2 regions of the uncultured Megamonas sp. genome follow, and region 2 is predicted to be linked to the other one. Evidence: riboswitches for the same ligand, from Rfam matches in the RefSeq annotation. Region 2 holds a riboswitch; the other holds the start of a gene.
The links. A riboswitch is a leader RNA that binds a small molecule or an ion and turns the genes downstream of it on or off. The one in region 2 is predicted to bind ZMP and ZTP.
Positions count from the first base shown of each region.

Region 1: linked by a shared signal. The riboswitch ahead of Q5I67_RS03175 (phosphoribosylaminoimidazolecarboxamide formyltransferase) and the one ahead of Q5I67_RS00945 (OFA family MFS transporter) in region 2 are both predicted to bind ZMP and ZTP.

Region 1 covers NZ_CAUBSM010000002.1:251,681-256,120, forward strand. The annotation lists gene Q5I67_RS03160 (AzlC family ABC transporter permease) at 1-238, shown strand, start outside; gene Q5I67_RS03165 (AzlD domain-containing protein) at 231-536, shown strand; gene pfkA (6-phosphofructokinase) at 585-1,553, opposite strand; ZMP/ZTP riboswitch at 1,711-1,790, shown strand; gene Q5I67_RS03175 (phosphoribosylaminoimidazolecarboxamide formyltransferase) at 1,831-3,006, shown strand; gene Q5I67_RS03180 (hypothetical protein) at 3,132-3,530, shown strand; gene Q5I67_RS03185 (GntR family transcriptional regulator) at 3,562-4,329, opposite strand.
Region 2 covers NZ_CAUBSM010000001.1:185,828-190,267, forward strand. The annotation lists gene Q5I67_RS00935 (formate--tetrahydrofolate ligase) at 1-929, shown strand, start outside; gene Q5I67_RS00940 (MFS transporter) at 1,008-2,192, opposite strand; ZMP/ZTP riboswitch at 2,359-2,444, shown strand; gene Q5I67_RS00945 (OFA family MFS transporter) at 2,523-3,764, shown strand; gene Q5I67_RS00950 (serine/threonine-protein kinase) at 3,911-4,440, shown strand, end outside.

The DNA.
Region 1 (4,440 bases), on a different contig from region 2:
ATTTAGTGTAGCCTTATATGGAATGTTTCTAGCTGTTATTATCCCACCGGCACGAAAAAATAAAGTAATCGGTGTATTTGTTATCATTAGCTTTATTACTAGTTATTTATCCACTTATCTTCCTTATATTTCTGAATTATCCAGTGCTACACGCATCATTATTTTGACCATAGTATTATCTTTGATCGCTAGCATTTTATATCCAATAAAAACAAAGGATGGTGAACAAAATGTCTGAGGTATATATATACATTTTAGTCATGGCTTTAACAAGCTTTGCCATTCGTGTTTTACCACTTACATTAATTCAAAAAGAGATAAAAAATCCACTTATAAAATCATTTCTTTACTATGTTCCTTATATTACATTAGCAGTTATGACTTTTCCTGCTATCATCGAAGTGACACAAACTCCTATTTCTGGAGCTATCGCTCTTGTCATTGGCATCATACTTTCATGGTTTGGTGGTAATTTATTCCAAGTGGCTTCTTCTTGTTGTTTATCTGTATTTGTTGTAGAACTTTTACTTTTATAATTTATGTACAAAACCCCTAGATTAATAATCTAGGGGTTTTATTTTTCATTAAAGAGAAATCACTTCTGCTAAGTGTCTTAATTCTTCTGGATATTCTTTTTTATTTGTAATAGCATCATGTAAATCAATACAAACAATTTTGCCACGTTGCATGCCAAATGCAATATTATGAAGTCCAGAAATAGCTGCAAGGGTTGCTTGTTCACCTAAAACGCTTGCAAATACACGATCATTAGCTGTTGGTGAACCACCACGTTGAACTAAACCTAAAACAGTCAAACGTGTAGAAATGCCTGTTCTAGCTTCTAATTCTTTAACTAGTTCTTGCATATCGCCAGTACCTTCAGAAGCTAAAATTACTAAATAAGATTTACCTTCATCATGTAATTTTTGTACTTTATTAATAATTTTTTCTTTATCATATTCTTCTTCTGGTACAATGACCATATTTCCACCACCAGCAACTGCTGAGTATGTAGCAAGCCAACCACATTTATTGCCCATTACTTCAATAATAAATGTACGACGATGTGCTTTTGCAGTATCACGGATTTCATTAATTGCTTGCAAAATAGTATTTACAGCTGTATCTGTACCAATAGCATAATCAGTTCCCCAAATATCATTTTCAATAGTAGCTGGAATACCAATTACAGAAAAGCCTGTTTCACGTTCAAATTCTTCTGCTCCGCGTAAACTACCATCACCACCGATGACAATTAAAGCATCAATATTGTGTTTCTTTAGATTTTCATAAGCTAATTGACGACCTTCTTTTGTGCGGAAACGCTTACAAAAACTTGTACCCAAGAAAGTACCGCCACGCTGGATAATATCAGCTACAGATATAGAAGTTAATTCTTCCATATTATCATCAACTAAGCCTCTATATCCATCATAAACACCCCATATACGCACATTATTATTAATTGCGATCCTAACAACAGCTCTAATAGCCGCATTCATCCCTGGTGCATCTGTACCACTTGTTAATACAGCAATATTTTCTACTGACATATAAAAACCTCCTTAAAAATGAAACAACATCTTTTATTTATTTTATTCGCTAAATGATAACTAATCTCCTTGTATATTCTGTAAAAAGTACATCTACAAATAAACAATATTATTACCTAGCTTGACAACTTATACTTTAAAATGATAAATTTTAGTTAACAATCTGTGTAACTGACGGAAGTGGAGTTAACCACATGAAGCACAGAATTTATCTAGCCGACCGTCTGGGCAACAAATCTAATAGTATTATATTTATTTTACAGGAGGAATATCGTAAATGAATTCTATGGAATTAAAATACGGATGTAACCCTAATCAGAAACCTGCTCGCGTTTTTATGAAAGATGGACAAGATTTACCTTTCACTGTTTTAAATGGCCGTCCAGGTTATATTAATCTTTTAGATGCCTTTAATAGTTGGCAATTAGTTCGTGAATTAAAAGAAGCTACAGGTCTTCCAGCTGCTGCATCTTTTAAACATGTAAGCCCTGCTGGTGCTGCTGTTGCTGTTCCTTTATCCGAAACATTGAAAAAAATGTATTTTGTTGAAGGTGTTGAACTCACACCTATGGCTACAGCATATATTCGTGCTCGTGGTGCAGACCGCATGTCTTCCTATGGCGATTTTGCTGCACTTTCCGATGAATGTGATGCTGCTACAGCTCGTTTCTTAGCTCGTGAAGTATCCGATGGTATTATTGCTCCATCTTACAGTGCTGAAGCTTTAGAAATCTTAAAAACAAAACGTAAAGGTAATTATCTTGTAATTCAAATGAACCCTGATTACAAAGCACCTGAACTTGAAACAAAAGAAGTTTTTGGCGTTACTTTTGAACAAAAACGCAATGATATTAAAATCACTGAAGAATTATTCAATAACATTCCTACACAAAATAAAAATATCACAGATGAAGCAAAACGCGATTTACTTATTGCTTTAATCACATTAAAATACACTCAATCCAACTCTGTATGCTATGCTAAAGACGGACAAGCTATCGGTATCGGTGCAGGTCAGCAATCCCGTGTACATTGCACTCGTCTTGCTGGTAATAAAGCAGATATTTGGCATTTACGTCAAGCTCCTCAAGTATTGAACTTACCATTCAAACCAGATGTTCGCCGTCCAGACCGCGATAATGCAATTGATGTATATATCTCCGATGAATATATGGATTTACTCGGCGGCGATGATTGGAAACGCGTATTCACTGAAAAACCACCAGTATTCACTAAAGAAGAAAAAGATGCTTGGCTCGCTCAGGTAAAAGGTGTATCTCTTGGTTCTGATGCATTCTTCCCATTCGGTGATAATATCGAACGTGCTCATAAATCTGGTGTAGAATTTGTCGCTCAAAGCGGTGGTTCTATCCGTGATGATAATGTTATTGAAACTTGCGATAAATACAATATGGCAATGGCATTTGTAGGAATTCGTTTATTCCATCATTAATTTTAATAAATAGAATTATAATGAATATTAATCTTTTTTATTCAATATGTATTCTAATTTTAATAAGTATTTTTTGTATATTTTTTCTTAAATTATATAAAAAAACAAACTCATTAAAAATATATTTGATTTTACTTACACTCATTAGTCTAAACTTATATTATTCTAGTCATTCACTAATTGTACCTTATCCAGATACATTACCACTAAAAGAAACTATCAATATGACTGATAAAGAAATTGTTTATACTATTGTCAAACAAGAACTATCTTATCATAAAAATAAAAGTCTTTTTGCTAATGGTAAAATCTTTGATTATAAAGATATATCTGTATATAGTGTACCTAATGAACCAACTATATACCTTGTAGTATTTTCAGTTCAATCAGGTGATGATGATTTTTGGCTGCCCGGTAATGGGACTAAACAAGAAAACAATTGGATTATTAATAAATCAAATTATATGCAACTTATTAAAGAAAAAGATTATTATCGTCTTATCTCTATAGGGACAGGATTATAAAAATGGCACTAACTATGTTAGTGCCATTTTTTTATTTATAATACTTATCTTTATATAAATCTACATTCATTTTATACATATCTGCTCGATAAGATGCCAATGAATATTCAAATGGAATATCATTTTGATTATATGCAACCGTTGTTATATATAATAATGGAGCATTTTCCATAATACCCAATAAATCAGATAAATAAGGGTCAGCAACTGTTGCATGAATTTGACGATTAATATGAGCAATCTCTATATTATATTTTGTTTTCAGAGTATCGTATAAAGAATTTTGCTCTAAATCTTCATCAATTAAACCCTTACATAATTTCACAGGTATAAAAGTTTTAACATAAACTATAGGTTTATCATCGGCATAGCGCAAACGTTCAAGACAAATAACTTTATCTTTTTCTATTAGCTTCAATTTTTCCATAACTTCAGCAAAAACATCTATTTCTGATATAGATAAAAGCTTCGTTTTAGGCTTTAATCCATAATATTGCATCTCTTGATTATATGTTTGGATTTTTTGAATAAAATCTCCAGCAATTTTAGGACGAGTAACAAATGTCCCTTTTGATTTAATTCTATTTAAATAACCTTCATGTACTAATTCTAAAAACGCTTGTCTAACTGTCGGTCTTGAAACATTTAAATATGCGCATAATTCTTCTTCTGGTGGAACTAATTCACCATCTTTTAAGCTATTATCTTCAATATGCTTTATCATAAAAGTTTTTATTTGATAATATAGCGGAATAGGAACTGTTCTATCTATTTTTAATTGTTCATATATCGAATTCATTTATAATCTCCTTTCAAAAAAATTATAAAATATTAACTATCTTTTATCAATAAGTTATTATATATTGACTTAATTTTGTTATTTTGTTATTATGTAATTACATAATAACAA
Region 2 (4,440 bases):
TATTCAAAGATGCAATTAAACCAAACCTTGTACAAACTCTTGAAGGCACTCCTGCTCTTATTCATGGTGGTCCTTTTGCTAATATCGCTCATGGTTGCAATAGTGTAATGGCTACTAAATACGCTTTAAAAATGGCTGATTACACTGTCACTGAAGCAGGTTTCGGTGCTGACCTTGGTGCTGAAAAATTCCTTGATATCAAATGTCGTTTCACAGGATTTAAACCTGATGCAGTAGTAATCGTTGCTACTATTCGTGCTTTAAAAATGCATGGTGGTCTTGCAAAAACTGAACTTGGTACAGAAAATATTGAAGCACTCAAAAAAGGCATGACTAACCTTGCTAAACACATCGAAAACATTCAAAAATTCGGTTTACCAATCGTTGTAGCTATAAATGCTTTCCCTACTGACACTGAAAATGAACTTCAAGAATTAAAAGCTCTTTGCGAATCCATGGGAGCTTCTGTAAGTATTTCCGAAGCTTGGGCAAAAGGTGGCGAAGGTGCTATTGACCTTGCTCAAAAAGTTATTGAAGCAACTGAAAAACCATCCAACTTCCAATACATGTATGATGTAAATGATTCTATTAAAGATAAAATCAATGCTATCGCTACAAAAATCTATGGTGCAGATGGCGTAAATTATACACCTGCTGCCGAAAAAACTATTGCAGAATTTGAAGCTGCTGGTCTTGATAAAATGCCAATTTGCATGGCCAAAACTCAATATTCTTTAAGTGATGACCAATTCAAATTAGGTGCACCAACAGGATTTAAAATCACTGTTCGCGAACTTCGCATCAGTGCTGGTGCAGGCTTTATCGTAGCTTTAACTGGTAATATCTTAACAATGCCAGGTCTTCCTAAAAAACCTGCTGCTGAAAATATGGATATTGATATCAATGGAAAAATCACAGGTTTATTCTGATTTTATCTGCTAAACTAAATCTAATTATCGACAAAAATAAAAACCCCAAAAGCTATCTTAAACTTTTGGGGTTTTACTTTATCCTCTTTTATTAAATTTGGTCATATTTTTTAACAATTTAATATTAACAAGCATAGCAATTATAGCAAAAATAGCACCGCCTAAACCAACAAAAGGCATTGAAACTAAATTTATGATGACTCCACCACAAGCTGAACCAATAGCTATACCAACATTAAATGATACTGGATTTAATGCAGAGGCCAAAGCCACAGCTTCTGGTTTTTCTCTTTTAGCAGTCCTCAAAAAATGTAATTGTGCTGGTGAATTTTGCAAATACATAATTACACCCATTATTAAAATATTTATCAATCCTAAATATAAATTATAACTAGTAAAAGCAATTGCAAATAAACAAATAGCTTGTAAAAAATACACTATTGGCATTTTTTTCATGCCACCTAAACCAGCAATTCTTCCTGAAATTAAATTACTGATAATTGTACTGATACCAAATAAACTCAATACTACACTAGTCATCGCCACTGGTATCTGTACATATTGCTGTAAAATAGGCGTCATATATGTATAAAACACGTAACTACCAGCTGCACTACAAATTACTATAAACATACAATAATTTATACGCATACTCTTTAATAAAGCAAACTGGCTTATCAAATTTGATTTTTTACCCTTACCTACATTAGGTAAATAATGCCATAATAAAAACAAAATAAAAATACTAATTATGGATAATAGTAAAAATGTCATTCTCCAATTGACCATCTGACAAATAATTGTACCAATAGGCACACCAAAAACAGACGCAATACTAAAACCCGAGAAAATCCAACTGATGACTTTTGGTTGATACTGTACTGATGCTATCTCCGAAGCAAATGTCATTGATATAGATAAAATTGTTCCTGATATAATAGCCGTTATAATTCTAGCTAATACTAAAATATAATAATTGGGTGCAAAAGCACACAAAAAATTACCCAAAATAAAAGTAATTGTCAAAACCAATAAAGTGTAATATCGATTATATGAACTTAATCCTGCTGTAAAAAAAGGTGTTCCTATAGCATACGCAAAAGCAAAAACTGAAATTAAATTTCCTGCCATAGCTAAAGTACAATTTATATCATCTGCGATATTAGGTAAAATACCTACAATAATAAACTCACTCGTTCCTAAAATAAAACTTAACAATACTAAAGATATTACAGATCCCTTATCATATGTAGTTGTTGACATAAAATCCTTACACTCCTTTTAATATATACTTAGATATAAAATTATACTCCAAAAAATAAAAAAATCTATATTTAAACAAAAATTTTTATTAAAAATACATATAAATAGAATTAATTTTATTCTTGACATGATTTTAATATTTGTTATAATAAAGCTATCAATTGAATAAGCATTGTGGAACTGACGGATTTTAGTGGAATTAACCACATGAACCGCATTGCTATAGAAAAGTCGACCGTCTGGGCAAAGAAAATTTTGCCTAGATGGTCTTTTTGTTTTTAGGCATAGATTTTCTTGTATTTTATAACTTTTTGAAAGGGAGATTATACAATGAAAAACAGATGGCTTATCGCTTTATCCGCAGTTGGTATTCACATTTGTATCGGCAGTGTTTATGCTTGGAGTGTACTCACCAAACCGATCATGGCTCAAATGGGTTTTAGCCTGCAAGAAACTACATGGACATTTTCTATCGCAATTTTATTTTTAGGTTTATCCGCTGGTTTTTTAGGAACTTTTGTTGAAAAAAAAGGTCCTCGCATCAGTGGTCTTACTGCTACTACTTTTTTCGGTATAGGTATGTTTGGCACTGCTTTAGCTCTATATTTACAAAATCTTGCATTATTATATATCTGCTATGGAGTAATAGGTGGTATTGGTCTTGGTATCGGATATATCACACCAGTTTCTACGCTTGTAAAATATTTCCCTAAAAAACGTGGATTTGCAACTGGTCTTGCTATCATGGGATTTGGTTTTGCTAGTTTAATTGCTGGCCCTATCATGCAAATTCTTGTAAGTAATTTTGGTCTTGTAACTAACTTTATAATTTTAGGTTGTGTATATATTTTAATCATGGGAGCTTCTTCTTTATATCTTGCTCCGCCACCAAAAGAATTCGTCGAAAAATACTTACCAACAACTATTAAAACAGCTACATCTACAGTTAAAATAAAACAATATAGCGTAGCTGAAGCCACTCGTGATTGGAAGTTTTACGCACTTTGGTGGATATTCTTCACTAATATAACTTGCGGCATTGGTCTTTTAGCTGTTGCTTCTCCTATGGCTCAAGAAGTAGTTCATATGAGTCCAATAGCAGCTGCTTCTATGGTTGGTATCATTGGACTTATCAATGGTTTTGGTCGCATCGCTTGGTCTAGCGTTTCCGATTATATCGGTCGCCGAAATACTTATATTTTATTCTTCTTAATCGAAATCTTTGCTTTCTATGCACTCGCTAATACAACTGAAGCCTTTCTCTTCCAATTATTAGTTTTAATCATCGTTTCTTGCTATGGTGGTGGCTTCTCTTGTATGCCTGCATACTTAAGCGATTTATTTGGCACAAAACAATTAAGTGCTATTCATGGTAGAATTCTCACAGCTTGGGGCATGGCTGGTATCGCAGGACCGCTTTTATTATCCTTTATTCGTGAAACAACTCAAAGTTATGCACTTTGCCTCTATGTATTCGCATTTTTATTTATTATCAGCTTCATCATAGCTGTAATATTAAAAATAAAAACAACTAAAAAAGAAAAACTCATTTCAAGCAACACTATTGCTTAAGAAAAAAACTCACTCTAAATAAAGCCTAGTAGTTAAAATTCAACTAACTACTAGGCTTTATTTATGTGCTAAAATAATATTAACTATTAATATACTTAAATCTCATTAATGAAAAATATATATTTCTATAGAAAGGTTAATTTATTATGTCTGAGCTCTTCCATGAATTTTTATCCAATAATTTTACAATAACACAAGAAATAAAAACATCATCAAAGAGTAGAATTGTTTTAGCTATTAATAAATTAACAAATCAACCTTGTATCATAAAATATCTTTATCACAATACAAGTCCTTATGATGAATTAAAAAAACTCTCGCATAATTGTTTTCCTGAAATATATTATCTATATCAAGATGAAAACATCACTATCATTGTTGAAGAATACATCAATGGACGCACACTTTTTAATATTTTAGAACAACAAGAACAACTTTCTGATGATATCATCAAAAAAATAATCATTCAATTGTGTGATGGATTAAAAATTTTACATGAACATAATATTTTACATCGTGATATAAAACCTTCTAATATAATGCTCACGAAAGATAATATCGTTAAACTAATCGACTTTGATACAGCTCGTCTAATCAATCCTGATAAAACATACGATACAGAATACCTTGGTACACGTGGATATGCTCCTCCAGAACAATACGGTTTTGCTCAAAC